DNA from 2 places in the Rhizobium sp. AG207R genome. Region 2 is predicted to be linked to the other one. Evidence: riboswitches for the same ligand, from Rfam matches in the RefSeq annotation. Region 2 holds a riboswitch; the other holds the start of a gene.
What was found. Region 2 has a riboswitch for S-adenosylmethionine ahead of JJQ51_RS07215 (O-succinylhomoserine sulfhydrylase). Riboswitches for the same ligand answer to the same signal wherever they lie in the genome.
Positions count from the first base shown of each region.

Region 1 (15,464 bases), on a different contig from region 2:
CGCGCTTCTCGTCTTTGCCGGTCTGTTGGCCGGCACATGGTATATGGGTCGAATCGTGCCGCAGGGCTTCGTTCCCACCATGGACCAGGGCTATGCCATCGTCGTCGTGCAGCTGCCTGATGGAGCCTCGCTGGCACGCACCAATGCCGTCATCCAGAAGGCGACCGATATCATCAACAAGACGCCCGGCATCGCCAATGCCGTCGCCTTTGCCGGCTTCAACGGTGCGACCTTCACCAATGCCTCGAATTCGGGTGTCATCTTCACGCCGTTCAAGCCATTTGAGGAGCGGTTGAAGAGCGGCGACACGGCCACCAAGATCATCGGCCAGCTCTTCGGCAGCCTGCAGGGCATCGAGGAGGCTTTCATCATCGCCATTCCGCCGCCGTCGATCCGTGGCATCGGCAATTCCGGCGGCTTCAAGATGCAGATCATGGACCGGGAAAATGCTGACATGCGCCGCATCCTGCCGCTCGCCTATCAGATGATGGGCGTTGCCGCGCAGAATAAGGGCGTCAGCGGCGTCTTCACCACCTTCTCCGCCAACAGCCCGCAATATTTCCTGGCGATCGACCGCGACAAGGCGCGGGCGCTCAACGTGCCGATCCCGAATATCTTCGAGACGCTGTCGATCAATCTCGGCACGTCCTATGTCAACGACTTCAATGCCTTCGGCCGCGTTTATCAGGTGCGCGCGCAGGCCGATCAGCAATATCGCATGGACCGTGAGGATATTCTGGCGCTGAAGGTGCGTTCGGCGACCGGAGCGCTCGTGCCGCTCGGCACGCTGGTCGATATCCGGGATACGACCGGGCCGACGCTGGTGCAGCGCTATAACATGTATGTCTCGGTCCCCCTTCAAGGTAATCCGGGGCCGGGCGTCTCTACCGGCTCGGCCCTCGATATCATGGAGGGGCTGGCGAAGAACCTCCTGCCTTCGGGCACGACCTTCGAATGGACGGAGCTTGCCTATCAGGAAAAGCATACCGGCAATACCGCGATCTATATCTTCGCCCTGTCGGTCATCTTCGTCTTCCTGGCGCTGTCGGCGCAATATGAAAGCTGGATCCTTCCGCTTGCGATCATTCTCATCGTGCCGCTGGCGGTTCTGGCGGCGCTGATCGGCGTGCATCTGAGGGGGATGGACAACAATATCCTCACGCAGATCGGGCTTATCGTGCTGATAGGCCTTGCGGCCAAGAACGCGATCCTGATCGTGGAGTTTGCCCGACAAGCGCAGGCTGAGGGAAAGAGCGCCGTCGAGGCGGCCATCGAGGCCAGCCACCTGCGTCTGCGCCCGATCTTGATGACGGCCTTCGCCTTTATCTTCGGCGTCGTGCCGCTGATGATTGCCACAGGCCCCGGCGCGGAAATGCGGCAATCGCTCGGTACGGCCGTCTTTTCGGGCATGCTCGGCGTGACGCTGTTCGGCCTGTTCCTGACGCCGGTTTTCTATGTCGTCCTGCGCCGGCGGCGCAAGCAGGCGGAAGCCGCGCAGGAGCCTTCGGCCACCGATGCCGCGGCACAATGATGCCTGACCAAGCGGCTGGGCGTTTCACGGGAAACGCTCAGCCGCCTTATCCCATTGTTTTTATGAGTTTCAGGCAGGAAGCTGCTGCGAGCTTTCGGGTGGGACCTGAGAGCGTTTCAGTTTTTCACGGAATCTCTGAGCCGTTCTATCTCTTTGGCTGTACGCAATCCCGGACGGAAGACCGCTGCGCACTTTTCCTAGAATTGCTTTAGAGATGCGGGTTGCGAGGCCGGTATTTCTTGACCAGCTGCTGGTTGGTTTCCTTGGCGCCCGGCATGTTGGCGCTGAGGTAGACGGGCGGATTGCCATCCTTGCAGAGTTCGGCAGCGACATCGGCGAAGATGGCGTTCAGGACCGTCGTACCGACGGCTGTCGAGGCCGGCCCGACCTTCAGCTCCGTGCCCGGCAGATCGATCATGGCATCGCCCGGCGGCAAGCCGTTGTCCAGCACGATATCGGCGATATCGGCCAATCTCCGGCGTCCATTGGCGATGGCGGCCGAATAGGCGAGCGATGTGATGGCGATGACCGTCGCGCCGATTTCGCGGCCATAATCGGCGGCCTCGATCGGCGCGGCGTTGACGCCCGAATTGGAGGCGATGACCAGCACGTCGCCCGGCTGCATGCCGTAGCGTTCGAAGACCGGGCGGATAAGCCCTTCGGTGCGCTCATAGACCGAGCTGATAACGGCGCCTTCATGCAGCATGGCAGAGCCCACGAGCACGGGAATGGTGAAGGCGAGGCCGCCGGCGCGATAATGCACCTCCTCGGCCAGCATGTGCGAGTGGCCGGTGCCGAAGACATAGACGCGGCGATCGGCGCGTGCGGCCGCGCAAATGGCGGCCGAAGCCCTCGACATCGGCTCGGCCAGCGTTTCACGCAAGGTTTCCAGCCGACCGATGAGGGCGGTGAAATAGCTGTCCGTGACTGCGGTCATGCCGAGCCTCCTTTTCAAATTTTAGGCCGAAGGCTGGCCGGAGATCCATGTTTCGGTGACTTCGATGGCGTCGTTGATGTGGACGAGATCGGCGCGGGTTCCCGGCGTCAGATAGCCGCGGTCGGTAAGCCGCAGGAAGCGGGCGGGATAGGACGTCGCCATGCGCAGGGCCTCAGCCAGCGGCAGCTCGAGAATATTGACGCCGTAGCGGATGGTGGAGGCCATATCGACATCGGAGCCCGCCAGCGTGCCGTCATCGAGCGTCAGCTTGGAGCAATAGCCGCCCTTGGTGCGATAGACCGTGCGGCCGTTCAGCGTAAAGCTCGGAAGATCGGTGCCGACGAGCGACATGGCATCCGTGACGAAGAACAGCCGGCCTTCGCCGCGCTTTGCACGCAGCGCGACGCGTAGTGCTATCGGATCGACATGATGGCCGTCGGCGATGATGCCGCACCAGGGGGCAGGGTGATCGATCGCCGCACCGACGAGACCGGGTGCGCGATGGCCCATCTGGCTCATGGCGTTGAAAAGATGGGTAACGCCGCGCGCACCGGCATCGAAACGCGCATCGGCGGCTTCCGCCGTGCAATCGCTATGGCCGATGCTGACGATGACGCCGCCTTCGGCGAGTGCCTGCACCTGCCGCTCGGTGACCTGCTCGGCCGCAATCGTCACCAGCAAGGTGCCGATCGCCTCACGGGCGCGGATGAAGGTCCGGACGTCGCTGTCTTCGACCGGGCGCATCAGCTCGGCAAGATGCGCGCCCTTGCGGGCCGGCGCCAGATGGGGGCCTTCCAGATGCAGTCCGGCGACGCCGCGATTGGCTTTCACCGCCTCGATCGCGCCTTCGATCGCCGCCGCGCTCGCGGCCGCGACATCGGTGATCAGCGTCGGCAGTAGCGATGTCGTACCGTAGGGGCGGTGTCCTGCGGCGATCATAAACATGGAGTCGGCCGAGGGCTCGTCATTCAACATGCGGCCGCCGCCACCATTGACCTGCGCGTCGATGAAGCCGGGAGCAAGCACACCGCCGTTCAACGCGATCGTTTCGGCATTGTCGGGCACATCATTGGCACCGGTAATGGCATGGATACGGCCATTACCGATCACCAATGCGCTATCCTCGTGAAACCGATCGCCATCGAAGATGCGGGCGCCGGTAAAGACCTTGTAGTCCATCACATGGTCTCCGTTACCTTGAGGAGATTAGCCGGCTTGTCCGGGTCGAAACCCTTGCGACGCGTCACCGACTCGATGAGACGATAGTAGCACAGCAGCGACACGAGCGGATCGAGCAGGCCGTTGCCCGTCGTCGGCATGCGCAGGTTTATGCCGGCAAGCGGTGCGGTCGAGAAGGAGACGGCTGTGGCGCCGAGCTTCTGCAGGCGTTCGAGCGCCTGAGCATTGTTGGCAAAGGCAGCATCGTCGGGCGAGAAGGCGACGATCGGGAAGCCCGGCTGCACGAGGCGCATCGGGCCGTGCATGAGTTCGGCCAGCGAGAAGGCTTCGGCATGAAGGCTGGCTGTTTCCTTGGCCTTTAGAGCTGCTTCCAGCGCGATAGCGAAGGCGGGGCCGCGCCCGCCGGTATAGAGCGAGGAGGCATTGAAAAGCACATCCTCGGCAGCCTTGCCGTCGATGCCCGAGGTGGCGGCAAGCGCTTCCGGCAGTTTCGCAAGGCCGTCGATCAGGGCCTTATCCTGCGAAATCGCTGCCGTCACGCCGGCAAGGGCGGCAACCGAGGCGATGAAGGATTTTGTCGCAGCGACGCTCTGTTCCTTGCCAGCATTGAGGCCGAGCACGACGTCGGCTTCCTTGGCGAGCGGGCTGTCGGTGACGTTGACCACGGCGATCGTGGTGGCGCCACCCTTCTTGGCAGCGGCTTGCAGGGCGATAATGTCAGGGCTGCCGCCGGACTGGGAGACGGTGAAGTGGATGCCGCCCTTCAGATGCAGTGGTGCGCCATAGACGGAGGCGATCGACGGGCCGACAGAAGCGACGGGGACGCCGCAGGAGATTTCGAAGAGATACTTGAAGAAGGTGGCGGCATGGTCCGAAGAGCCACGCGCGGCCGTCGTGATCAGCGATGGACGACCGGTCGAGAAGAGCTTCGCGATCTCGGCGAAAGCTGGCTTTTCCTTTTCAAGCAGCGTCGCAACCACCTCGGGCGATTGGCCGGCTTCCGTCAGCATCAGGGATTGGGTTTCGCTCATAGGTCATCTCCAATTCTCAATTCAGCAACAAAATCATAGGCATCGCCGCGATAATGCGAGCGGGTATATTCAACGACGCGCTGGTCGGCCAGGCGGGAGACGCGTTCGATCAGAAGCGCCGGCGCGCCGGCCTTCACGGTCAGGATCGAGGCGGAGGTCGGGTCGAGCGTCACAGCGGTCAGCCTTTGCTGGGCACGCACCGGCTTGAAACCCTTGGCAGCAAGGGCGTCATAGAGCGATCCTTCGGATATGGCATCTTCGCCCAGAAACTTGATGGGAACGACGGCGCGCTCGATAGCGAGTGGCTGGCCATCCGCCAGGCGCAGTCGGTCGAGCCGCAACACGGGCTCATCAAGGCTGAGGCCGAGCAGGAACGATTCCTCCGGCGCCGGTGCGCTGACGGTGCGTGACAGGATGCGCGCCGCCGGTTCGCGGCCGCGCGAGCGCATGTCGGCGGAGAAGGAGGAGAGGCGCCAGAGTGGTTGCTCGATGCGCTCGACATGCTGCGAGACGAAGGTGCCGCTGCCGTGGCGGGATTCGATGACGCCCGAGGCGAGGAGATCGCGATAGGCGGTACGCACCGTGACGCGGCCAATTTCCAACGCTCCGGCTAGGTCTCGCTCGCCCGGCAACGCCGTGCCCGGCTTCAGCAAACCTTCCTGGATGAGGCCGGTCAGCGCCTGCGCCAGGCGCTTGTAAAGCGGTCCGCTCGCGGTCTCGTCGCTCAAACCGCGATTGTTCAATTCGAGGATCAAACTGGTTCTATCCATGGTGTTTATATAGAACCTATTTAGAACCAATTCACAAGGTGAATCTGGTCGCATCGCAAAAAAGAATCGGCCGGGCGCTTTGGACGCCCGGCCGACTTTCAAATGAGCGGGCCATGCCCAACTCAGTTCTTGGTGAAGATATAATCCGTTTCCTGCCGCAATACCTCGCCCGGGCGGAGCACGGCATTGGGGAAGCCTTGGTGGTTGATGGCGTCGGGCCAAACCTGCGTTTCCAGGCAGAAACCGGCAAACGGGCCGATCTTGCGGCCGTCATGGCCGGGAACCGGCACGTCCAGCTTGAAACCGGTATAAAACTGCACGCCGGGCTCGGTGGTGCGCACCTCGAGCGAGACGCCGGAATTGACGCTGCGGGCAAGGACCACGGACCGCTTGGCGGTACGCTCGGTAGAGAGGCAGAAATTGTGGTCGTAAAGCGCCTGCTCGCTTCCTTCGAAGCGCTTCATCGGCGCCATCTCGCGGAAATCGAAGGCGGTGCCTTCGACGGAGCGGATCTCACCGGTCGGCACCTGTTTGTCGTCCGTTGGCGTATAGTGATCGGCGGCGATCATGATGTCGTGGCCGAGGGCATCGTCGCGGCCGTCGAGATTGAAATAGGCGTGCTGGCAGACATTGGCGAGCGTCGGCTGGTCGGTTGTGGATTCGTAGGTGACCGACAATTCGCCGTTGCCATGGACCCAATAGGTCGCCTGTATCGTGCAATTGCCGGGATAGCCGGCGCGGCCATCGGGATCGACGATCTTCAGGACGACGCGGTCGGTACTATGCTCGACGATGGTCCAGTTGCGCTTGGCGATATTGTCCTTGCCGCCGTGCAGGTGGGTGACGCCCTTTTCATTGAGCTCCAGCTGATACTGCTTACCATCAAGCGTGAAGCGACCGGCGCCGATGCGGTTGGCGCAGCGGCCGGGCGTGGCGCCGAAATAGGAGGAATGGAGGGGATAATCGGCAAAATTGTCGAAGCCGAGCAGGAGCGAGGGCTCGTGGCCATCAAGGCGAAGGTCCTGGATGACCGCGCCCCATGACATGATATGAGCCGTCAGGCCGCCACCGACGATCTTGACGCGATAAACGGTATCCCCATCGGCCGTCGTCCCAAAATGTTCCCGCTGCAAAGTGCTTTCCGTCATATCAGCTCATCCATTGCTTTTGAGTATGCGAGGTCAGACCCTGCCTCCATTCGCGCCGTTCCGCAACCAGTTCGATGGCGAAATTTAGGGGTAAGCAGAGGGGGATCAAGGCTCCGTCCGGCTTTCTTTCGAGACGCTACGCTGCGCCCGAAGTATGCAATGCCTATGACAGAGCGGGCGGTTTCTGTAACGGCCCCTCACCCTAACCCTCTCCCCGCTTGCGGGGAGAGGGGACGACAGAGGCAGACAGTTGCCTCTGGTTCTAGAGGATCCTTGTAGAGCCCCTCTCCCCGTCAAAACGGGGAGAGGGCCGGGGTGAGGGCTAAGCGCGGAGGAAGCCTGATGTTAGCGCGACAATTCCCTTGTCGCCTTCTCCAACCCGCCGAGCGTCAGGGGATACATGCGGTCGCTCATCAGCCGGCGGATCATCGAGATCGAGGTCGTATGGCCCCAATAGCTTTCCGGCACGGGATTGATCCAGACGCATTTGCGGAAATGACCGGTCATTCGCGCGAGCCAGGTCTCGCCGGCCTCCTTGTTCCAGTGCTCCACCGAGCCGCCTGGCTGAGTGATCTCATAGGGGCTCATGGATGCGTCGCCGACGAAGACGACGCGGTAGTCTGGACCGAAGGTGCGGATGAGATCCGTCGTCGCGGTGATATCGACGCGCCGGCGGCGATTGTCCTTCCACACGCCTTCGTAGAGGCAATTGTGGAAATAGAAATACTCCATGTGGCGGAACTCGGATCGCGCGGCGGAGAAGAGTTCCTCGACGACGCGGATATGGTCATCCATCGAGCCGCCGACATCGAAGAACATCAGAAGCTTCACCGCGTTGCGGCGTTCCGGCCGTGTCCGGACATCGAGATAGCCATGCTCCGCGGTGGAGCGGATCGTGCCGGAAAGATCAAGTTCCTCGGCTGCCCCCTCGCGAACCCAGCGGCGCAGGCGCTTCAGCGCTACCTTGATGTTGCGAGTGCCGAGCTCGACGCCGTCGTCGAGATTCCTGAAGTCGCGCCGATCCCAGACTTTTACCGCCCGGCGATGGCGCGAGGTTTCCTGGCCGATGCGCACGCCTTCCGGATTGTAGCCGTAGGCGCCGAAGGGCGAGGTGCCTGCCGTGCCGATCCATTTCGAGCCGCCCTGATGCCGGCCCTTCTGCTCGGCCAGCCGTTCGCGCAGCGTCTCCATCAGCTTGTCGAAGCCGCCGAGCGCCCCGATCTGCCGTCTTTCGTCTTCGGTCAGATGCCGCTCGGCAAGTTTGCGCAGCCATTCCTCGGGAATGGCGGTCCGCTCCATTGCTTCTCCATCGGCATTGCCGCCGATCGCCTCGACGCCGCGAAAGTAATCGGCGAAGACCTGATCGAAGCGATCGATGAAGCGTTCGTCCTTAATCAGCGTCGCGCGGGCCAAATAGTAGAAGGCCTCCACGTCGTAATCGGCAATCCCTTCTTCCATTCCCTCAAGCAGCGACAGGAATTCCCGGAGCGTCACCGGAACTTTCGCTTGCCTCAGCTTCAGGAAGAAGGGAATGAACAAGCCTCACGTCCTTTCCTGGCCAATCTCCTCCAGATCATACGGCGTGGTCTGGTAGATCTCATTGATCCAGTTGCCGAAGAACAGATGCGCATGGCTGCGCCACCGGTTCTGCGGAGGAATTTCCGGGTCGTTATGCGGGAAGTAGTTGTGCGGCATCTTGATCGGCACGCCCGCATTCACATCGCGGAAATACTCATCCGCCAGCGACGTGGAATCATACTCCACGTGATTGAACATGTAGAGCCGGTTGCAGGCTTGTTCGTGCACGAGACAGACGCCCATCTCGCTCGAGTCCATCAGTATTTCCAGGCCGGGCACTTTTTCGATGTCTGCCCGGCGCACTTCGGTCCAGCGGGACACCGGAATGGCGAAATCGTCGGAGAAGCCGTTGAGATAGACCGAAGAGGGCTTCAGGTTCTGGTGGCGATAGACGCCAAAAGCCTTCTCCGTAAGCGTATATTTCGGCACCTTGTGGAAATGGTAGATCGCCGCCATCGCCCCCCAGCAGACGTTCATCGTCGAATGGACGTTGGTGGTCGTCCAGTCTAAGATCTCCTGCATCTCGTTCCAGTAGGTGACGTCCTCATATTCCAGCAGCTCGATCGGTGCGCCGGTTATGATGAAGCCGTCGAACTTGCGGTGCTTCACTTCTTCCCACGTCTCGTAGAAAGCAAGCAGATGCTCCTGCGAGGTGTTCTTGGCCTTGTGGCCGCCAACGCGCACCAGCGAAAACTCCACCTGCAGCGGCGATGCGCCGACCAGGCGCGCCATCTGGATCTCGGTCTTGATCTTGTTCGGCATGAGGTTCAGAAGCCCGATTTGAAGGGGGCGGATATCCTGTCGGAACGCCACCGTTTCGGTCATCACCCGCACACCCTCGTTCTGGAGGGTTTCAAACGCGGGGAGCGTATCGGGAATCTTGATGGGCATCGTTTCACTCGCCAAATACAAAAAAACCGGCCGCGATAAGAATCGCTACCGGTCCGCACGCGGCCCTTTAGCGACTTATTTAACGTGGCTGCAAGCCGGCCGGCCAAATCACCACGAGGGAAATTTCATAAACCCGACATCTCCGCGGGTCAATGGGGCAAGCGTCGGGGAAAGTCTGGGGTTGAGCTTGGAGGCGCGATGTGGCCTACAGATATTCAAGGAGGGCTTCCATGCCGTAACCCAGGCGATGCCTGGCAGCTTCGATCGGTAGCCAGAAGAAGCGGAAGCCGATCGGGTCGCCACCGTCGAAAGGCGTCATTTCGTAGTGAAGCCAAGTGGCAGGCGCTCGTTCGGAGATATGGCAGCGGAAATAGTGCCGTTGGTGATGGTAATCGCGGCCGTTCTTTTCGAAATGGTAGTCGTGAACGCCCAGCGAATAGAGTTCGTGTGGCGCAAAACCGGTCTCCTCCTCGAATTCGCGCGCCGCGGCCGCTACGATGTCCTCACCGGATTCGACCGTGCCGCCAGGAACCTGGATCTGGACGGCGGGAAAATCTGGCTCACCGAAAACAAGCAGATGCCCATCCCGAACGGCATAGATTAAGACCTTGACGGCATCGGGTTGCATTATCTTCCCTGCCCTCGCGCCATGAAGGCCAGCCGTTCGAAGAGATGGACATCCTGCTCGTTCTTCAGCAGTGCGCCATGCAGCTTCGGCAACGCGTTCTTCGCATCGGCGCGTAGCGTTTCGGGATCGATATCGTCTGTAACAAGCAGGCGAATCCAGTCGAGCGCTTCGGAGGTCGAAGGCTTCTTCTTCAGGCCAGGCACGTCGCGGATTTCGAAGAATTGCGTCAGTGCCGCATGAACGAGCGCCTGCTTGATGCCGGGATAATGCACCTCGACGATGCGCTTCAGCGTCTCCATGTCGGGAAAGCGGATATAGTGAAAGAAACAGCGGCGCAGGAAGGCGTCCGGCAGTTCCTTCTCGTTGTTCGAGGTGATGATGACGATCGGGCGGATCGCGGCCCGAATGGTCTCCCCGGTCTCGTAGACATGGAATTCCATGCGGTCGAGTTCCTGCAGGAGATCGTTCGGAAATTCGATATCCGCCTTGTCGATCTCGTCGATCAGCAGCACGCACTTCTTCGGCGAGGTGAAGGCCTGCCAGAGCTTGCCTTGGCGGATATAATTCCTGACATCATGAACTCTGACGTCGCCGAGTTGGCTGTCGCGCAGGCGTGAAACCGCGTCATATTCGTAGAGACCCTGCTGGGCCTTCGTCGTCGATTTGACATTCCACTCGATCAGGTCGAGACCGAGCGCGGCCGCCACCTGGCGTGCAAGTTCGGTCTTGCCCGTACCGGGTTCGCCCTTTACGAGAAGCGGACGCTCCAACCTTATGGCGGCATTGACTGCGACCATCAGATCCTTGTCGGCGATATAGTCGGCGGTTCCCTGGAATTGCATCGGAAGGCTTTCTCAATCTTTCGAGCGCAAGCTAATTGCTGACCTTATTCGGTTCAAGACGCGAAACCGTGTATATAGGAATGTGATCCCACCGATCTATTGCAAGGGTGGACATGAGGGCGGGTCATGATTAACTGACGGGACGCGTCGCAGGGAAGTGCTGATGGCAGTTGAAAAGCAAGCCAAGCCGAATATCCAGGGAAATGAACAGGTCGGATACGATTTGAGCCTTTTCTTTCGGCTGAGGATGATGTTCTCCGCTTTCTGGAATTCGGCTGTTCGCATCAAGATCATTTCCCTGACCATCGCGCTTTTCGTGATCATTCTGGTCACGGCTTATGTCCAGGTGCTGCTCAACAGCTGGAATGCGCCCTTCTACGATTCGCTGGCAAGGCGCGATATTTCCGCTTTCTTCCATCAACTCGGCGTCTTCGGCATCATCGCCGGCTCGCTGCTGGTCCTCAATGTCGTTCAGGCCTGGCTCAACCAGATGACCGCGCTCTACATGCGTGAGGGGCTGGCGCGCGATCTGGTCGATCAATGGCTGCAGGCCAAGCGTGCGCTTCGTCTTGCCTCCTCCGGCCTGATCGGCGTCAATCCCGACCAGCGGTTGCATGAGGACGCCCGCAATCTTGCCGAAAGCTCGACGGGGCTTGCCATTGGACTGGTACAGGCGACGATCCTGCTTTTGAGCTTCATCGGCGTGCTCTGGGAGCTCTCCAGCGGCATGGTCTTTCACCTCCGGGGCATGAGCTTCTCCATTCCCGGCTACATGGTCTGGGCGGCAATCCTCTATGCCGGATCCGCCTCTTTCCTCAGCCAATTTGTTGGCCGGCGTCTGGTGAGATTGAATGCAGACCGCTATTCGAAGGAAGCCGAGCTGCGCTTCGCGCTCATGCATGCCAATGAGCATATGCCGGCAATCACCATCGCCGGAGGCGAGGAGAACGAGCGCCGGCGGATCAATCTCGACATATCGGCCGTGCTTGCTGTCATCCGTCAGCTTGCCATCGCCAATACCAATCTCACCTGGGTTTCGGCCGGCTATGGCTGGCTGGTGCTGATCATTCCCATCCTCGTTGCCGCGCCCGCCTATTTCTCCGGCGGCCTGACCTTCGGTCAGCTGATGGTGGCCGTCGGCGCCTTCAATCAGGTCAATTCCGCGCTGCGCTGGTATGTCGCCAATTTCGGCCCGATTGCCGAATGGCGTGCGACGCTGATGCGCGTGACCGATTTCCGCAAGGCACTGACGGAAATGGACGATAAAATGCCGATGCCGCACACCCTCGTCTTCGAAAAGGCGGCGCCGGGCACGATGGTCTGGACCGATCTGGAGATTTCGACGAAGACCAGCGACGAGGCGACGGAAAACGGCTTCCGGATCGCGGAGGGTACGGTCACGATCAATGCCGGCGAGCATGTGATGATCAACGGCGATCACGGCGTGAATCGCAGGCTGCTGTTCGAGGTGCTGGCGCATCAATGGTATAGCGGTTCCGGCACGGTCAGCCTGCCGCCGATGGACGACATGCTGTTCGTGCCGCACACGCCCTATGTGCCGACCGGCACCCTCAGGGAGGCAATCTGTTTTCCGGACGATCGGGACGCCTATGACGATGCCGCCGTCGATGCCGTCATCGACAAGGTAGGGCTTGGCCGTCTGAAGAGCCGTCTCGATACGCAGGCTCGCTGGGATCGATTGCTCGATACCGAAGAGCAGAAAGCCGTCGGTTTTGCGCATCTGCTGCTTGCAAAGCCGAAATGGGTTGTCTTCGACGATGCCCTGGAAGGGCTGGAGGCCGAGGTTCAGGCGAAGGCCTTTGCTCTGCTGGCTGAGCTGGAAGATGCAACCCTTATCTATATCGGCCGCTCCGACGCCTTCATGCACGCCATGTCGCCGCGCGTCCTGCATCTGCAGTCCCTGGCTCCGCATGAGCACAGCACCGATATGCAAACGCCTTCCGAAACTACCGGTGCGGCGCAGGTGGATGAGAAAAAGGCCAGTGCGCCGTAACCAGGTCCACCGCAACCAGGGCGGTACGGTAAGTCTTCGCGCAGTCGCTGCCCCTCCGGCTTCAATTTTCCCAAAACGCAAAACGCCCCGTCACCAGGACGAGGCGTTCTTCATGCAAGCAGGTGGCCGAGGCTCAGTCCTTGGCGCGCTCGACGTAGGAATTGTCTTCCGTTGCGATGACGACGCGGGTGCCGGCGTTGATGTGCGGCGGAACCATGGTGCGCACGCCGTTCGAGAGCATGGCGGGCTTGTAGGACGAAGATGCCGTCTGGCCCTTGACGACCGGCTCGGTCTCGGTGATCTCGAGCGTGACGTGGCGCGGCAGTTCGAGCGCCAGCGGAACGCCTTCATGGATCGACAGAATGCAGGTCATGCCTTCCTGGAGGTAGGCCTTCTGGTCGCCCATGGTTTCGGCATCGACGACGACCTGGTCGTAGGTGGCCGGGTTCATGAAGTGGAAGCCTTCGCCGTCTTCATAGAGGTACTGGAAGTTCACGTCTTCGACGAAGGCGCGCTCGACCTGCTCGGTGGTGCGCCAGCGCTCGGACACCTTCACGCCGTCGACGATGCGGCGCATGTCGACCTGCGTGACCGGCGTACCCTTGCCCGGATGAAAGTTCTGTGCGGTGAGAACGACGTAGAGCTTGCCGTCGACGTCGAGAACGTTGCCCTTGCGGACCGAAGAGGCGATGACCTTGACCATAAGACTTCCTTGTAACGCTGCCTTTTGCGTCGTAGAGGGACTGTCGAAATGCTCTCCGAGACGCAGCTTTTGTTTGCTTGGGGGCGCAACTACCCTAAATCAACGGAAATAGCCACCCCCAAGGCGGCCGGTGCCCTGAAGAAAGCTAGGAATGAAGCCAAAGACGAGCAAAGCGTCCCCCTGGTGGACCCGCAATGTCCATGCGGACCGGCGGCCGTTCCTGATCGGCCGCAATGCCATCCAGGCGGCGCTGCGGACTTTCTTCGCGCGTAACGACTTCATCGAGGTGGATACGGCGACGCTGCAGGTGTCGCCCGGCAACGAGGCTCATCTGCATGCTTTCGAGACCGAGGCGCTGACGACCGACGGCAAGGCATCGCCCCTTTATCTGCACACATCACCCGAATTTGCCTGCAAGAAGCTGCTTGCGGCGGGCGAGGAGCGTATCGCCTGCTTTGCCCACGTCTATCGCAATCGCGAGCGTGGGCCGCTGCACCATCCAGAATTCACCATGCTGGAATGGTATCGGGCAGGAGAGAGCTACGAAATCCTGATGGCGGATTGTGCCGCGCTGCTGGCGCTGGCGGCCGAGACGGTCGGGGCGAAGAAACTCAGCTACCGCGGCGCGGAGATCGATCCATTTCTCCCGCTCGAGCGAATCAGCGTCGCGGCCGCCTTCGAACGATATGCCGGTATCGATCTCTTCGCCTCCATCGGTCTCGACGGATCGACGGATCGCGAGCGCCTGGCGGCGGATGTGCGCAAGGCGGGCATTCGCGTTGCCGACGACGATCTGTGGCAGGATCTTTTCAGCCGCGTATTGGTGGAGAAGATCGAGCCGAATCTGGGCTTCGGACGCGCCACCATTCTCGACGAATATCCCGTTTCTGAGGCGGCGCTTGCGCGGCCATCGGCCAGGGATCATCGCGTTGCCGAGCGATTCGAGCTCTATGCCTGCGGCGTCGAGCTGGCCAATGCTTTCGGCGAATTGACCAATGCCGAAGAGCAGCGTCGTCGCTTCGAGATCGAAATGGCGGAAAAGCAGCGTGTCTATGGCGAGACCTATCCGTTGGACGAGGAGTTTCTGGAGGCGCTTGCCGCCATGCCCGAGGCGAGCGGCATCGCGCTAGGCTTCGACCGGCTCGTGATGCTGGCAACCGGCGCCTCACGGATCGAGCAGGTGCTGTGGGCACCGGTCGCGGAGTATGACGCATGAATGTGGTGCGCCCGATCCGGACCATCGGAGAGCTTGAGCGCGCCGGGCTGATCGATGCCGATCAGGCAGCGGCGCTGGAAGCGGTGGCGGAACGCTATGCCGTCGCCCTGACGCCGACCGTTACGCGTCTGATCGACCCCGCAAACCCCGCCGATCCTATTGCCCGGCAGTTCGTGCCGGATGCCGCCGAACTTACCGTCACTTCGGAGGAACGCGCCGATCCGATCGGCGATCACGCGCACAGCCCGGTCGAAGGCATCGTACACCGCTATCCGGATCGCGTTTTGCTGAAAGCCGTGCATGTCTGCCCGGTCTATTGCCGGTTCTGTTTCCGCCGCGAGATGGTCGGGCCGCAGGGACTTGGGACGCTGGATGGGGATGCGTTGGACGGTGCCTTTGCCTATATCCGCGACCATAAGGAGATCTGGGAGGTCATCCTGACCGGTGGCGATCCGCTCATTCTCTCGCCGCGCCGGCTGGAAGAGATTCTCGGGCAGCTTGCCGAGATCGACCATGTGAAGATCGTCCGCTTCCATACCCGCATCCCCGTCGTTGACCCGTCAAGGATCGATGCGGCGCTGATTGCGGCTTTGAAGGCGAGCGGCAAGACCATCTATGTGGCGCTGCATGCCAACCATCCACGCGAGCTGACGGAGGAGGCGCGCGCCGCCTGCGCCCGGCTGGTCGATGCCGGAATCGTGCTTATCAGCCAGTCGGTCCTTCTGAAGGGCGTCAACGACGATCCGGAGGTGCTGGCCGCGCTGATGAAGGCTTTCGTGGAGACGCGGGTGAAGCCCTATTACCTGCATCATCCGGACCTTGCGCCCGGAACCAGCCACTTCCGCCTTGGTATCGCCGAAGGGCAGGCAATCGTAGCAAGCCTGCGCGGCCGCATTTCCGGCCTTTGCCAGCCCACTTACATTCTCGATATCCCCGGTGGCTATGGCAAGGCCGATATCGGCCAGAGCTCCGTCCGTGAGCTGGGTGAAGGTTGCT
Region 1 is NZ_JAEPVT010000003.1:366,042-381,505, reverse strand. It holds gene JJQ51_RS09320 (efflux RND transporter permease subunit) at 1-1,531, shown strand, start outside; gene JJQ51_RS09315 (SIS domain-containing protein) at 1,740-2,468, opposite strand; gene nagA (N-acetylglucosamine-6-phosphate deacetylase) at 2,490-3,647, opposite strand; gene JJQ51_RS09305 (SIS domain-containing protein) at 3,647-4,678, opposite strand; gene JJQ51_RS09300 (GntR family transcriptional regulator) at 4,675-5,448, opposite strand; gene JJQ51_RS09295 (aldose epimerase family protein) at 5,571-6,596, opposite strand; gene JJQ51_RS09290 (vWA domain-containing protein) at 6,942-8,135, opposite strand; gene metA (homoserine O-acetyltransferase MetA) at 8,139-9,065, opposite strand; SAM riboswitch at 9,113-9,190, opposite strand; gene JJQ51_RS09280 (NUDIX domain-containing protein) at 9,271-9,693, opposite strand; gene JJQ51_RS09275 (AAA family ATPase) at 9,693-10,535, opposite strand; gene JJQ51_RS09270 (ABC transporter ATP-binding protein/permease) at 10,699-12,549, shown strand; gene efp (elongation factor P) at 12,683-13,252, opposite strand; gene epmA (EF-P lysine aminoacylase EpmA) at 13,404-14,468, shown strand; gene JJQ51_RS09255 (lysine-2,3-aminomutase-like protein) at 14,465-15,464, shown strand, end outside.
Region 1: another riboswitch for S-adenosylmethionine. It lies ahead of metA (homoserine O-acetyltransferase MetA); the one in region 2 lies ahead of JJQ51_RS07215 (O-succinylhomoserine sulfhydrylase).

Region 2 (15,464 bases):
CCCTTGGTTCTGAGCCGAAGGATCACTATCTGAACTGGGCCCGCAACGAGGGCGCCGAAATCATGCTCTCGCATGATGCAGACCGTGCGGTCGCCGGCGCCGATTGCGTGGTAACCGATACCTGGGTTTCCATGAATCAGGAGCACCGGGCACGCGGTCACAACGTCTTCCAGCCCTATCAGGTCAACAAGGCTTTGATGGCACAGGCCGGCAAAGACGCTTTGTTCATGCATTGCCTGCCTGCTCATCGCGGGGAGGAGGTGACGGACGAGGTGATCGATGGCCCGCAATCCGTTGTCTTCGATGAGGCGGAAAACCGCCTTCATGCGCAAAAGTCGATTCTTGCTTGGTGCCTGGGCGCGATCTGAAGATATTAAACCGCGTCTCAAGGGCGCGGGCGCAGTAGGAGTAAAGCAATGGCCGAAAATGCCGCAACGCTGGGTCAGTTTGATTTCGCCGGTGACGATCATGTCGTTCCCTTCCAGGTGGAAGGTCTGGACGTGCGCGGCCGTGCCGTACAGCTCGGTCCGCTGCTGGACGCGATCCTTGCCCGGCATGACTATCCGACGCCGGTTGCACGCCTTCTGGCGGAGGCCATCGTCCTGACCGTCCTGCTTGGCACGTCGCTGAAATTCGAAGGCAAGTTTACCGTACAGACCAAGGGCGACGGTCCCGTCGACCTTCTGGTTGCCGATTTCACGACGCCGGAAAACGTTCGCGCCTATGCCCGTTTCGACGAAGAAGCACTGGAAAAGGCAGTCGCCGAAGGCCGGACCGAGCCGGAACAGCTGCTCGGCAAGGGCGTCCTCGCCTTCACCATCGATCAGGGCCGTTTCAGCCAGCCCTATCAGGGCATTGTCGCGCTTGATGGCGCCTCGCTCGAAGAGATTGCCGGCACCTATTTCCGTCAGTCGGAGCAGATCCCGACGCGCGTGCGTCTGGGGGCGGCAGAACTTTTCGACCGTGATGAGAACGGCAAGCCGCGTCACCGCTGGCGGGCCGGTGGCCTGATCGCGCAGTTCCTGCCCGAAGCGCCCGAGCGTATGCGTCAGCCGGACCTGCATGGCGGCGATGGCGATACCGGCGTGCGCGATCATGTCGAAGACGATGCCTGGGCGGAGGCACGCAGCCTGGTGGAAACCATCGATGCCGATGAGCTGACGGATCCGCAGGTTGGCACCGAGCGCCTTCTCTATCGCCTGTTCCACGAGCGTGGCGTACGCGTCTACGAGCCGAAGGCCGTCTATGACCGCTGTTCGTGCTCGCGCGACAAGCTGAAGGGCGTCTTGAAGGGCTTCACGGCCGAGGAGATCGAGGCCAGCCAGGAGAATGGCGAGATCGCCGTCACTTGTGAATTCTGCTCTACGACGTATCGCTTCGACGTGTCGGAGATAGAGGCGGCCTGACGGTGCCGATTTTGTCGGCTCAGTTCAGCGTGCGCAACAGGTTGGGCGTATCCAGAGAAAAGGCGGGGATCTTGACATGGAATTGCTCTCCGTCGTCCGTTTCCATCTGGTAATGGCCGAACATCATGCCTGACGGCGTATCCAGCGGGCAGCCCGATGAATATTCATAGGTATCGCCGGGTTTCAGATGCGGCTGCTCGCCGACGACGCCCGGCCCCGTCACCTCATCCACCATGCCATTCATGTCGGTGATGTGCCAGTAGCGTGTCACCAGCTTCACGGCCTTCTTCGAATGGTTGGATATGACGATGCGGTATCCCCAGACATAGCGATCGTCGTCCGGATCGGATTGCTCCTCCAGATAAAAAGGTTCGACGACAACCTCGATGTCGCGTGTTAGGGCGCGATACATGCCTGATACCTTGCCACTGCCCTGAAGCGCCGAGCGCTTCTCCAAGCCTCACTGCCGCTTCAGCATTTCCACATTCGCGGCATATTATCCGCATTCCACCACCCCCGCCAAGAGCGGGATATCTAGCGGTATCCTATAACCAGCCCGCTCCGTCAAGGAACGGCGTGATGAAAACTTGCGTGAACGGGTAGAGCCTTCCCGGCATTTAGCTATTACAGCTAATAACGAAGGTTAACGAGACGTCGAAAGAAGTATCTCAAATCGTCTGTCATTTGGTATTCTCTGACATGAAGCCTCTCTCTCCACTTTTGGTGAGAAGAAACGCTTGCCGCAGCCAAAGGTGCACTTGTAGGTTGCCCGTCATATCTGCAGCCCGCCGATCAAAATCTCCAGCTCATATAATTCCTCATTTCATCTTATGTTCCCTGGGGGTGTGACCGCAATTTTCATCGGAAGGCATTTCGGCTATCATCTGATTCTGGCATGGCCCGTGCCTCCCCCCTCCATTCGGGAAAGTATATTTCATGCGGGGCCGTCGATATCAAAACCGACTGTTTGAGCGCCTGGCATAAGGAGGGGTTGCGGTCATTGCTCGCAATAGGAGGTTTAGATGAGGCTTTCTGCCCCTGTTTATCATTTAAAGCGCAAGGCTAGGCTCCTGTCTCGCCAGCAGAAAATCCCCTTGCACGCCGCGCTGGATCGCGTCGCGGCTGGCGAAGGCTTTGCGGGCTGGAGCTTGCTCGCAAGCAAAACGAGCTCAGCTGTGCCCATCGGTGAGCTATATTCGCGTCTGAGCCCGGGCGATCTGGTGCTGATCGGCGCGCGGCGCGGTCACGGCAAGACCCTAATGAGCTTGCGGCTCGCCGTCGAAGCCATGAAGGCTGGCAATCGCGGTGTCTTCTTCACGCTGGAGGACACGGAAAAGGTCGTCCTGGACCGTTTTCCTGTCATCGGTGCCGATTATGCGGAATTTGCCGATCTGTTTGAATTCGACAATTCAGATGCCATCAGCGCCGATTATATCGTCGAGAGGCTGGCCGGTGCGCCGCGTGGCACGTTGGCGGTCGTCGATTTTCTGCAGCTGCTCGATCAGAAACGGGAAAAACCGGAGCTGATGATCCAGGTCCGGGCGCTGAAGGCGTTTGCGCGCGCCAGAGGCGTGATCGTCGTCTTTGTCTCGCAGATCGACCGTTCCTATGATCCGGCGCTGAAACCAGTGCCCGATCTCTCGGATGTTCGCCTGCCGAATCCGCTGGACCTCAAATTGTTCGACAAGACGGTCTTCCTGAACAACGGTCAGGTTGAATTCAAGGCCGCTAACTGACGAGCTACCCTATCTCTCGCGAGATTGCCCGATGAGGGCAGGTCGAGCCGCCCGGAAAAATCCGGGCGGCTCGATTGATATCAGGCGGAAACCTGCTCGAGCGCGCGGGCGAAGTCCTCGACCAGATCCGCGCTGTCTTCGATGCCGGCGGAGAAGCGCACGGTGCCCGGCGAAATGCCGAGCTCGGCGCGGGCTTCGTCGGTGAGGTTCTTGTGCGTCGTGGTGGCAGGATGCGTGATCAGGCTCTTCGAGTCGCCGAGATTGTTGGAGATCTTCACGATCTCCAGCGCATTCTGCAGCTTGAAGGCCGCTTCCTTGCCGCCCTTGAGCTCGAAGGCGACCAGCGTAGAGCCGCCGCTCATCTGCTTGGCGATGATATCGGCCTGCGGATGGTCCCTGCGGCCGGGATAGATCACGCGGGCGACCTTGTTGGTCTGCTCGGCGAGGAAATCGGCAACCTTGGAGGCGTTCGCCGTCTGCTGCGCAACGCGCAGCGGCAGCGTCTCAATGCCTTTCAGCAGCGTCCAGGCGGTAAAGGGAGACATGGCCGGGCCGGTGTGGCGGAAATAGTCCTGCAGGTTCTCGTCGATCCACTGCTTGTCGGAAAGGATGACGCCACCAAGCGAACGACCTTGGCCGTCGATATGTTTGGTGGCGGAGTAGACGACGATATGGGCGCCGAGTTCCAAAGGCTTTTGGAAGAGCGGCGTGGCGAAGACGTTGTCGACCACGACCTTTGCGCCGATCTGGTTGGCGAGCTTGGCGACGGCGGCAATATCGACCACTTCCAGCGTCGGGTTGGTCGGGCTTTCGAGGAAGAAAACCTTGGTGTTCGGGCGGATGGCTTTTTCCCAGTTCTCGGTAAAGCGGCCGTCGACCAGCGTGCATTCGATGCCGTATTTCGGAGCCAGCGTCTCGACCACCCAGCGGCAGGAGCCGAAGAGGGCGCGGGCAGCGACGATATGATCGCCGGCCTTCAGCTGGCAAAGGATGGCTGCGGAGACAGCGGCCATGCCGGACGCGGTGGCGCGGGCGTCTTCAGCGCCTTCCAGCGCGCACATGCGCTTTTCGAACATATCGTTGGTGGGGCTGCCGTAGCGGGCGTAGATAAAGCCGTCCGTCTCGCCCTTGAAACGGGCTTCCGCCGCTTCCGACGTGTCGTAGACGAAGCCCTGGGTCAGATAGATTGCTTCGGAGGTCTCGCCGAATTGCGAACGGAGCGTTCCGTTGTGTACGAGCTGGGTTGCGGGGCGCCAAGTCTTGCTCATGCCATCACCACTTTCAAAACAAAAAAACCGGTCGCGAAAGCAGACCGGTTCAACCCCGGTCTTTTTAGCCATTTGTTTAACGTGGCTGCAAGCCGACCGGCCAAATCACCACGGGATAAGTTGCAATACTGCCGTTGACGGCTTGCGTCAATTCCCCGAGTTTGGTTTTGTCTGCGACAAATTATGAGAGAAGCATGATGGCTCGCAATACTGGAATTTTGGCCGATCGCGCCATCGCAGCGCTGTTTGAAACGGGGCGGCTGACGAGCGAGAGAGAACTGGACGTCGATCAGATCCAGCCGGCAAGCCTTGACCTGCGGCTCGGCTCGCATGCCTTCCGCGTCCGCGCCAGCTTCATGCCCGGTCCATCACATCTCGTCGCCGACAAGCTCGACCGGCTGAAACTGCATGTGGTCGATCTCTCCGAAGGCGCTGTGCTGGAAACGGGCTGCGTCTATATTGTGCCGCTGATGGAGCGGCTGGATCTACCCGAGGATATGTCGGCCTCCGCCAATCCGAAGAGCTCGACCGGCCGTCTCGACATCTTCACCCGCGTCATCACCGACCGGGCGCAGGAGTTCGACAAGATCCCGGCCGGCTATTCCGGCCCGCTCTATCTCGAAATCAGCCCGCGCACCTTCCCGATCGTCGTTCGCCGCGGTTCGCGCCTGTCGCAGATCCGCTTCCGCGTCGGCCAGGCCCTGCTCACCGAGCCGGAACTGCTGGCGCTACACGAGAGCGAGACGCTGGTCGCCAGCAAGAAGCCGAATATCACCGGCGGCGGCATCGCGCTCTCGATCGATCTTGCCGGCGACAAGGAAGGCCTGATCGGCTATCGCGGCAAGCACCATACCGCCGTCGTCGACGTCGACAAAAAGGCCCAGCACGATATTTTCGATTTCTGGGAACCGCTCTATAGCCGCGGCCGCACCGAGCTGATCCTCGATCCCGATGAATTCTACATCCTCGTCTCGCGCGAGGCTGTGCATGTGCCGCCGCATTTCGCCGCCGAGATGACGCCGTTCGATCCGCTGGTCGGCGAATTCCGCGTCCACTATGCCGGCTTCTTCGATCCCGGCTTCGGCCATGCCCCGGCCGGCGGCCGCGGCAGCCGCGCCGTGCTTGAAGTGCGCAGCCACGAAGTGCCCTTCATCCTCGAGGATGGCCAGATCGTCGGTCGCCTGATCTATGAACACATGCTGGAACAGCCAAGCAGCCTCTACGGCTCCGGCCTCGGCTCGAACTACCAGGCACAGGGTCTGAAGCTCTCCAAGCACTTCCGGCTTTGATCGATTGCCGACCGGCCTTGACAGAGGCCGGTAACTGTTGGACATCTCACGGTGTCAGGCGGGTGTAGCTCAATGGTAGAGCAGCAGCTTCCCAAGCTGAATACGAGGGTTCGATTCCCTTCACCCGCTCCATAATCTTCACGCGAGAAGCGGTCTCTTCGTTTTCAGCGTTTCCTTCAGCGCTTCCCCAAAAATTGCGATCGGACGGGCAAGCCGCCCCGCCGGCGGCCGATGCACCAGCCAGTTGACGACTTTCGGGCTGAAATCCGGGGCTTCGACGATTTCGACCAAATCGCGCCAGCGGCTGTCTGCTAGTGCGGCCGGCGTCAAGACGCCGATGCCGAGACCGCGCGCGACCAGCGACATTCTGAGATCGGCGCTCATGGCCTCGACGCCGACGTCGAAGGGCAGGCGTTCGGCTTCGAAGCGATGCTGAATGAAGGCGCGAAAGCCGCAGCCGCTCTGGTTCATGATCCAGGGGAAGCGGGAGAGATCTTCCAATCTCGGTTCCTTGGGGACGCCCAGCGACGGTGCCGCGACGAGAATGACGGCATGGACTCCGAGCATCTCGCCGACGACATTATCCGGCGGCTGCAGCCCTTCCGCCAGGCAGACGGTTGCCGCATCGAGCTGACTGTGAGCGACCTGTTCGATCAGTTGCGGCGACCAGCCGGTAACGATGCGCAGCGTCAATTGCGGAAACTGGCCGCGCAATTCGTCGAGCGGGGCCGATAAGGCCGCTTCGGAGAGATAGGGCATGATCCCGAGGCGGAATTCGCCGCCGATCGTGCCGCCGGGCGAAACGCCGGCCTTGAGATCGTCGAGCGAGCGCAGCACCCGACGGCCATGCTCATAGGCCTCGCGTCCTGCCGCCGTCGGCCGCAAGGGCTTGGACTGCCGGTCGAGGAGAGCGATGCCGAGACTGTCTTCCAGGTTCTGTATGCGCCGGGTGATGCCTGGCTGGGTCAGATTGATGCGTGCGGAGGCGGCAACGATCGAACCTGTTTCCACCACTGCGACGAAAGCTTCCAGGTCATGAATGTTCATGCTGAGCTCGCATAATCATTATTAGTTCATTTCAATTGCCGCATTATGCAACGAAGCGATAAAGATGGCTATCTTTATTATCAGAAATTTGGAGAGATCATGTCGCAGGTCCCGGAATGCATCACGAGCGAGTCGGAGGAAGAGGTTTCCGCAGCAACGGCCGCTCCCTCGACATTGTTGTTCGCCATCGCGACCGGCGTCATCATCATCAATCTTTTCGCGCCTCAGACACTGGTCGGCATCATCGGTCCGTCGCTCGGCTTTTCCGAAAGCGGTGCCGGCCTGGTGGCCATGGCCTCGCTGCTTGGCTACGCCGCCGGCCTGTTCTTTCTGGTGCCGCTGGCGGACCTTATGGAGAACCGGCAGCTGGTGCTGCGCATGCTCCTTTCGGCTCTGGTCATGGCCGTTGCCGCCGCCTTCGCGCCGACCGGCTGGAGCCTGTTGATCTTCCTCTTCCTTCTGGGAGCGGCCTGCTCCGCCATCCAGATCCTCGTGCCGATCGCGGCAGCGATGGCGCCGCCCGAACATCGCGGCCGGGTGATCGGCAATGTCATGAGCGGCGTCATGGTCGGCATTCTTGTCTCACGCCCTTTGGCGAGCCTGATTGCCGACTTTTGGGGCTGGAGAAGTTTCTATGCCCTGAGCGCCGCAACGCTTGCGCTCCTCGCCGCTGTGCTTGCCCTGCGCCTGCCCGAGCGGCGCCCTCTGATCAGCACGAACTACGGGGCCTTGATCGGTTCGCTCTTCAAGCTTTTGCAGGAGGAACCGGTGCTGCGGCTGCGCGCCTTCACGGCGGCCTTGATGATGGCGAGCTTCAGCCTGTTCTGGACTTCCGTCGCACTGCGTCTGGCGCAGCCGCCGTTCTCGCTCGGCCAATCCGGCATCGCGCTGTTTGCCCTTGTGGGCGCCGGTGGTGCCGCGGCGACCTCCGTCTTCGGCCGTATGGGCGACAGGGGATGGACGCGGACGGCGACATTGGCCTCGCATCTGATCGTGCTTGCCGCGATGGCGCTGGCCGCCTGGGTGGGTGGAATACGCTCGGGCAGCTCCGTGGCCCAGTTGATCCTTCTGGGCATGAGCGCCGTCTTGCTCGATGTCGGCGTCACCGGCGATCAGACCTTGGGTCGCCGTGCCGTCAATCTCCTGAAGCCGGAGGCGCGCGGGCGGATCAATGGTCTGTTCGTCGGCATCTTCTTCCTCGGCGGGGCTCTCGGATCGGCGCTCGCCGGCACGGCATGGGATTTCGGCGGCTGGGCTGCGGTATGCGCAGGGGCGGCGGGCTTTGGCGTGATTGCATTGATCACGGGCCTTGCTGCGCGCACCTGAGCAATGCAAGGACAACACTTGTGACTGCGCTGCCGCATCGCCATCTGTGACGCATTCAGGTGGCCGCCAGACAAGCATGCAAAAACAGGCGCCCCTTGTCAGGAGCGTCGGAATGCGTGGAATAGCATGGTTTTACAGGCTGAGGGCGCTCTTTCGGAGTGGTGCGCTGAAGATCGCCCGCAGCACGAAAGTACCTCTCAGCACCAGGATCATCTGGCGGCGCGGCGACGTTCGCATCGGGGAAAGAGTGCATTTCCGCAAGGGAGTCGTCATCGATGCACAGGAAGGCAGCATCGAGATCGGTAATCACGTCTCCTTCAACGATTACAGCATTCTGCTGGGCCGCGGCGGGATCGTCATAGGCAATGATGTACGCATCGCTGCGCATGCGATGATCGTTTCCTTCGATCACAATTTCGATGATATTTCCCGCCCAATTCGTCTTCAGGGCGTGACGAAGAAGCCGATCGTCATCGAAGACGATGTCTGGATCGGAGCGGGCGCCAAGATCCTCGGTGGCTCCCATATTTCCAAAGGATGCGTCATCGGTGCGAATGCCGTCGTCAAGGGTAGGACCGAGCCTTACGGCATCTATGTCGGTACCCCGGCAAGGCTGTTGAAGCGGCGCGGGGAGGCGGGCGGCACCCGATCGGCAAAGATTGAACGGCTCGTTCTGCCGAAAAAGTAAAAGGCTCGAACGCCGCTCATCCCGGAGCCGCTTCGACCATCAGTAGGCCGCGATATTCCCCCTGCGGCATGACTCTGCTACATCGGATTCGTGAAACCAGAAATGTGCATCCACGACCGGAGGCCGGATCCAGACCATGCGTGTTTGCCTTTCCTCGATCATGTCGGCCGCCCGGCATCTTGCGCTTACGGCCTTGATCGCCATGTCCTGCACCCTGCCGCTTGCCGCTCAGGAGACGAAGCCGCCGAGCCTGCCGATCCTGTTCGATGCGCGTGAGCGCCTGCCGAAGCCGGATCTGTCTTCGCTGGTCAGACTGCGCTTCCTGACGTCGATCGACTTTCCGCCCTTCAATTTCCTCGATCAGAACGGCAAGCTCACCGGCTTCCATGTCGAGCTGGCGCGCAAGATCTGCGACGAGCTGGCAATAGCGGACAAGTGCCAGATCCAGGCCTTGCCCTTTGGCGAATTGCAGGGCGCACTTGCCGCTTCGCAAGGCGATGCCGTCATCGCCGGCGTTGCGGTCACACCCGAACTGCGCAAGACCTTCGCCTTTTCACGGCCGTTCCTGATGTTGCCTGCCCGTTTCGTGCGCAATCTCAAGGCATTGATCGGCGGCACGACAGCTGCCTCGCTCTCGGGACATCCTGTTGGCGTCGTCAAGGGCACAGTGCATGAGGCAATGCTGACGGCCTTCTTCCCGGCGATCAAGCCGGTGCCCTTCGATGACAAGGATGGGCTTCTGGCCGCCGTCAAGGACGGCAAGGTCGATGCAGCATTTGCCGATGGCCTGCAGCTTTCCTTCTGGGTCTCGTCGCCGGCGGCGGAAAAATGCTGCGCTCTTTTTGACGGTCCTTACCTGTCACAGCAATTTCTCGGCGAAGGCATGACCATCATGCTGCGTCAGCAGGATGCCGATCTGACGGCCGCGATCAACCACGCGCTTGCCACCCTGTCTCGCGACGGCAGGCTGCAGGAAATTTATCTGCGCTATTTTCCCTATGGGCTTTACTGATTAGCGCGATTTCAGGAAAAGCCTCTAGGCCTTGCGATAGCGGGCGATTGCGCTGCGTTCGATGGCGGCACAAGTCAGCTTGTCGAGGCCGAGACGGTCGCGGAGCAGGCTGAGCAGGCGCAATTCCTCGGCCTTGACCGACAGGTCGGCCGAAGCGACTTCGACGGCAAGGGCGTAGGCTGTGTCATAAAGACGGGCGGGAAGCGTATCGCGCACGGTTTCGAGCACGATGTCCAATCCCTCATTGTTCGAAAGAAGCTTGGCGCAATCGCGAGAGACGGAAATCAGCTTCTCGTCGTCGAACCCCTTGAAGACCGGCAGGGCGTGAATGAGCTCCCCGATGCGGCTGAGCTCCCGGTCGTTCATCGTGCGATCGACGGCCGAGGCCAGTACCATGACGTAGATCAGGGCCTCGTGAGCAGAAAGCGGCTTGTTCATGACAGGCGAAGTCCTTTGAATTTGGCAAGCTGAAAAGTCGCGCGTCTATGGCAAAAGTTACTGCATAATTCCTTGAATCGGAATCGATTTAAGGAATTATGCGGCGGATTGGAAGTGCCGTAGCGGCCTTTGCGCGCGATATATGACGCGCGGCGCTGTGGTGGCTGAAGCAAGACGTCAGATCGGATTGAGCGGATCTTCCTTGGGCAAGGCCGGCCCGAGCGTCGATTTTCCATTCTTGCGCGGATCGTCGCCATACATGCCGCGCTTCTTCTGCTTGGCCTCGTCGACGAGCGATGCAAGCGGCGAACCTGGCTCCGGATCGGCCCAGCCAAAGCGCACCAGCCAGGCGCTGAGATCGACGCGGACATAGCGGCAGGCGCCCTTGACGGTGCCTTTCCAGTTGGCATCGGGCACATCGCAATCGATCGATCGGCCACGCAGATACATGCGGAATGCCGTGCGCGCGGCTTGGCCGCAGGGCCAGTCCTTCCCGCTCGGGCCGGTGCACATTCGATCGACATCGGTCGGAATGATCCCGGTGAGCTGTACGCTCCTACCGGTGATGGTCAATATGCCGGCCTGATCCGAGAAGGGGCGGACGAGTTCGATCGTTGTCGTCTGCTCCTGCGGCTTGGATGCGGGATCAAGTGCTGCCTGTTCGGACTGAGACGCTGGCTGCTGCCGCGGCAATTCCGGCGGCAGGGTTCGATGTTCGGCCGCCGCCGTCTCCCTGTCGATCTGGTCGGCCGGTATCCGGTTGTCCGGGATGGGATCGGTCTTGGCCTGGTCGTCAGACCCAGTCTCCGATGAAGCGGCTACCGCCTTGCCCGGCGTGTTTTCGCTTGACTGCTGGGCCTGGGACGTGGCGGCGTCCTTGCCGCTCGCCATATCTGTCGCAGGCGGCAGCTTTTGGATTTCCTCTGGCTTCGTCGATACGTCGTTCGAACGGGCAGCGTCGGTCGGAACCTTGTCGTCCTGTTGCGTCACCGGCGGCGCTGCCGCCGTCTTGTTTTCCACGGCCTTAGTCTCGTCGCCATCGCTCGCCGCCGCTGCCGCCGCCATGGCAGCGGCGGCGAGCTCGGGACTGCCGTCGGAACTGCTTGTCGATGGGGATGCTGTGGCGAGGATCGTTGCCTTATCCTTCGTTGCTTGCGTGGCCGAGCCGGCGGCTTGCGCTACCGGTTGGCCTTCCGATTGCGCCTGACCTGAATTTGCGCCGTTCTGCTTCGTGGTCTCGGCTTGCTTAGGTGCCTCGATAGCCTTTGGTGGTGTGGTGCCGGCCTTGGCAGTCTCGCCCGGCCCAGTCACAGCCGGCTTGCTTTGAGCCGTCGTGTCGCTGTGGTCTCGGTGGGGCAGGCTGAAACCACGCTCGCTGACCTGAATCGCGACGAGGGTCAACCAAGAACCGACGATCGCGCCTGCCGCACCTGCAAGCCAAATATTACGACGCATAACGAGAAAACTTTCCTATTGGCTGGCCCAAATAATCCGGGCAATCCATTCCACATCCGCAAGATCGAAGCTGCGGTTGGAGTGTTCGGGATTGAGCGACAAAAGCTCGATCGACTTGGCGCTCTGCCGCAGCAGGACCTTGGCCATGACTTCGCCTTCGCGGGTCTTCACGACGACACGGTCGTTTTTCCTGATCTGAGCACCTGGCTCGACAATCAGAATATCCCCGTCGCGATAGAGCGGCAACATGCTTTCGCCCTGCACCTCAAGCGCATAGGCGCCGATCCTGTGCCCGGCAGCGACGGGAAATTCCACCATGTCCCAGCCCTGGCCGGCTGGAAATCCGCCATCGTCGAAGAAACCGCCTGCACCCGCTTGGGCAAAGCCGATCAGCGGTATGGCGTTGCCGGCCGGCAAAATCCCGTTTGGCGGAGTCGTAGCGCCCGGCGGCTCGGCTGGCCGGATGAAGCTCAGGAACTGCTCCAGGCTGGCACCCGTCGCATCGAGGATCTTGGCGATCGATTCCGTCGAGGGCCAGCGCAGGCGTCCGTCTTGGCTCAGCCGCTTCGATTTGTTGAAGGAGGTGGCATCGAGGCCGGCGCGGCGGGCGAGACCGGAAGGGGTCAGGGCATGCCGCTCGGCAAGCCGGTCGATCGCACCCCATATCTGCTCGTGTGACAGCATCGCCGCTCGGTATCCGCGCCGGCTCGCCCGGCGCTTTGCTCTTCAGAAAAGGTTAACCGAGGCATTTTGGCGAGTAAAGACCGGTATAGGAATACGGTCCTTTATCCCCGTGCTTTCGCCCGCGGTTTTCGCGGTCTCAAGTCTTCTGCGGCTGCGGCTTCGCGTCCGGCTGCTCGTTCTGGAATTCCTTCGCCATGCCCATGAAGCCACGCATGAATTTCTGCATGATCCCGAGCGTACGGTCGATCTCGGCGTCGTCGGGCAGGCTCGATCCCTTGTTTGCGGCAACGGTCTTTTCCAGCTTCGTCACGCGATCGGCCAGCCGGTCGAGCTCGTCGTCATAGGCGCTGCGTTCGTCGGCGGCCATGCGGCAGACGAGATTGCCGCTTTGGTCCTGGCAGATGGACATCGCCCCGGTGTGCTTGTCGAGGCGGATGAAATGATCGCCACTGCGCTCCAGCTGGAAGCGTTCGGCATCCGGTTCGGCTGAAAGAGCCGGCGTGGAGAGAAGAATAGCAGTGGGCACCAGCATGGCTGCGAGACCGATTTTCAGTTCCTTCGTCATGTCATCCTCCGGATTTTCTGCGTTAAACCCCAAATCCATCACGGAAACCGTGGACATCGGCTGATGTTTTCGTGCAAAGCCCTATCAGGACAGCTTTACAGAGGGATGATGACCGCCATGCCAGTGGTTTACAAGATCGTGCCGGACACGCTCTGGCAGCAAGCCAGACAAACCGGCGTTTTTCATGGCGCGGCGATCGATCTGACTGACGGCTATATTCATCTCTCCACCGCGAAGCAGGCACGAAAAACCGCCGAGCTCTATTTCGCAGGGCAGACCGGGCTGCTGCTCGTCGCGATCGACGGCGATGCGCTGGGCGACAAGTTGGTGTTCGAACCCTCACGCGGCGGCGATCTCTTCCCGCATCTCTATGCGCCGCTGCCACTTTCGGCCGTGCTCTGGGAAAAGCCGTTGCCGATTGGTGAAGATGGTTCTCACACCTTTCCGGAGATGGCGGAATGATTGGCGCCTTTCGCGATTTCGGCCGGCGCGGCCTGTTCCTGTTCGATCCGGAAACCGCGCATGGCATGTCGATAGCTGCGCTGAAATCCGGCCTCGTGCCGACCTGCCGCACACGCAACGATCCCCGCCTGCGCCAGACCGTGGCAGGGCTCGAATTTGCCAATCCCATCGGCATGGCCGCCGGTTATGACAAGAATGCCGAAGTGCCGGAGGCGCTGCTGAAGCTCGGTTTCGGCTTTACCGAGATCGGCACGGTGACGCCGAAGGCGCAGTCGGGCAATCCGCGCCCACGCATCTTCCGGCTAGTCGAAGACGAAGGCGTCATCAATCGCCTCGGCTTCAATAATGAGGGCCATGAGGCAGCATTCCGACGGCTAAAGGCCATCCGCGGCAACGGCATCATCGGCGTCAACATCGGTGCCAACAAGGATAGTGCCGACCGAATTGCTGATTACGTCGCCGGTATCCGCCGCTTCTATTCCGTGGCGCGCTATTTCACCGCCAATATCTCCTCGCCGAATACGCCGGGCCTGCGCGATCTGCAGGCGCGCGAAAGCCTGTCGGCCCTGTTGTCGGCCGTGCTTGCCGCGCGCGACGAGGAAGCGGCCAAGGCCGGCAAGCGCATTCCCGTCTTTCTCAAGATCGCGCCAGATCTTACCGAAGAGGGCATGGATGACATCGCCGCGGAAGTATTGTCGCATGCGCTCGACGGTCTGATCGTCTCCAACACCACGCTCTCGCGTGATGGCTTGAAAGACCAGCGTCAGGCGAAAGAGGCAGGCGGCCTTTCCGGCAAGCCGGTCTTCGAAAAATCGACTGTGGTGCTTGCCAAGATGCGCCGCCGCGTCGGTGCCGCACTGCCGATCATCGGTGTTGGCGGCGTTTCCTCAGCGGAAACGGCGCTGGAGAAGATCAAGGCCGGCGCGGATCTCGTGCAACTTTATTCCTGCATGGTCTATGAAGGCCCGGGATTGCCGGGCCGCGTCGTGGCGGATCTCTCGAAGTTGCTCGATCGCGAGCGCGCCGGCTCGATCCGCGACCTGCGCGATACCAAGCTGGACTACTGGGCGAATCGGAACGTCTGATCCGCCCGCTTCTTCAGGCCCATGGCCAGGAAGATGCCGCGAAACAGCAGGAAGGCGTTCATGGCCATCCACAGGCCATGATTGCCAAGCGTCGGCACGAAGACGGCGAGCGCTATGAGATAGCCGCCGAAGGATAGCAGCATCTTGTTGCGCATCTCGCGCGACCATGTGGCGCCAATAAAGACTCCATCCATCAGGAAGGCGAGCGCCCCAGTCAGGCCGGTGATTGCCGCCCAGGGCAGATAGGTCTCCGCAGCGAGGCGCACCTCTTCGGAAGTTGTCAGCAGGCGGATCAGCGCCGGCCCAACCGTAAAGAAAAAAATGGCGGCGGCAAGCGCCAGCCCGAAGGACCAGAGCGCTGTCAGTTTCAAGCCGCGCTCGAAGGCCGGCCTGTAATTGGCGCCGATCGAGCGGCCGGTGATCTGCTCGGCTGCGTTCGCGAGCCCGTCGAGATAATAGCCCGACAGCAGGAAGAAGTTCATCAGCACCGCATTGGCGGCGAGCATGACGGCGCCGAAGCTGTTGCCGATACGCGTCATCAGCGTGAAGGCGGCAATCAGCACGAAGGTGCGGATGAGGATATCGCGATTGAGCGCGAAGAGCTGGGTAAGTTTGGCGCGGGAAAGCAGTTCCACGCGCGGCGGCCGCTCCTCGCCGGCAAAGCTGCGCAGGACAATAGCAAGCCCTAGCAGCATGCCGCTTGCTTCGCCAATCAGTGTACCCCAGGCGACGCCGGCGACACCCCAGCCAAGGTATAAGCCGAGCAGGATGGCGAGCACCATATTGACGCCATTGATGACGGTCTGCAGCAAAAGCCCGATACGGCCTTGGCCGCGGCCGAGCACGAAACCGAGGAGTGCGTAATTGGCAAGTGCCGCCGGGCCGGAGAGCATGCGGATGGAGAAATAGGTTCGCGTTGCGTCGGCAATGCCGCCTTCCGGCCCCATCAGCTTAATGCCGATCCAGAGCAGCAGCGGCGAAAGAATGACGATCAAGATGCCAC
Region 2 is NZ_JAEPVT010000002.1:660,170-675,633, reverse strand. It holds gene argF (ornithine carbamoyltransferase) at 1-368, shown strand, start outside; gene JJQ51_RS07230 (Hsp33 family molecular chaperone) at 417-1,406, shown strand; gene apaG (Co2+/Mg2+ efflux protein ApaG) at 1,426-1,818, opposite strand; gene JJQ51_RS07220 (DNA helicase) at 2,429-3,142, shown strand; gene JJQ51_RS07215 (O-succinylhomoserine sulfhydrylase) at 3,223-4,410, opposite strand; SAM riboswitch at 4,454-4,532, opposite strand; gene JJQ51_RS07210 (2'-deoxycytidine 5'-triphosphate deaminase) at 4,605-5,699, shown strand; tRNA gene JJQ51_RS07205 (tRNA-Gly) at 5,758-5,831, shown strand; gene JJQ51_RS07200 (LysR family transcriptional regulator) at 5,838-6,746, opposite strand; gene JJQ51_RS07195 (MFS transporter) at 6,846-8,072, shown strand; gene JJQ51_RS07190 (acyltransferase) at 8,185-8,760, shown strand; gene JJQ51_RS07185 (transporter substrate-binding domain-containing protein) at 8,963-9,772, shown strand; gene JJQ51_RS07180 (tellurite resistance TerB family protein) at 9,797-10,210, opposite strand; gene JJQ51_RS07175 (hypothetical protein) at 10,388-11,665, opposite strand; gene JJQ51_RS07170 (S24 family peptidase) at 11,681-12,349, opposite strand; gene JJQ51_RS07165 (hypothetical protein) at 12,486-12,914, opposite strand; gene JJQ51_RS07160 (DUF952 domain-containing protein) at 13,020-13,376, shown strand; gene JJQ51_RS07155 (quinone-dependent dihydroorotate dehydrogenase) at 13,373-14,461, shown strand; gene JJQ51_RS07150 (MATE family efflux transporter) at 14,437-15,464, opposite strand, start outside.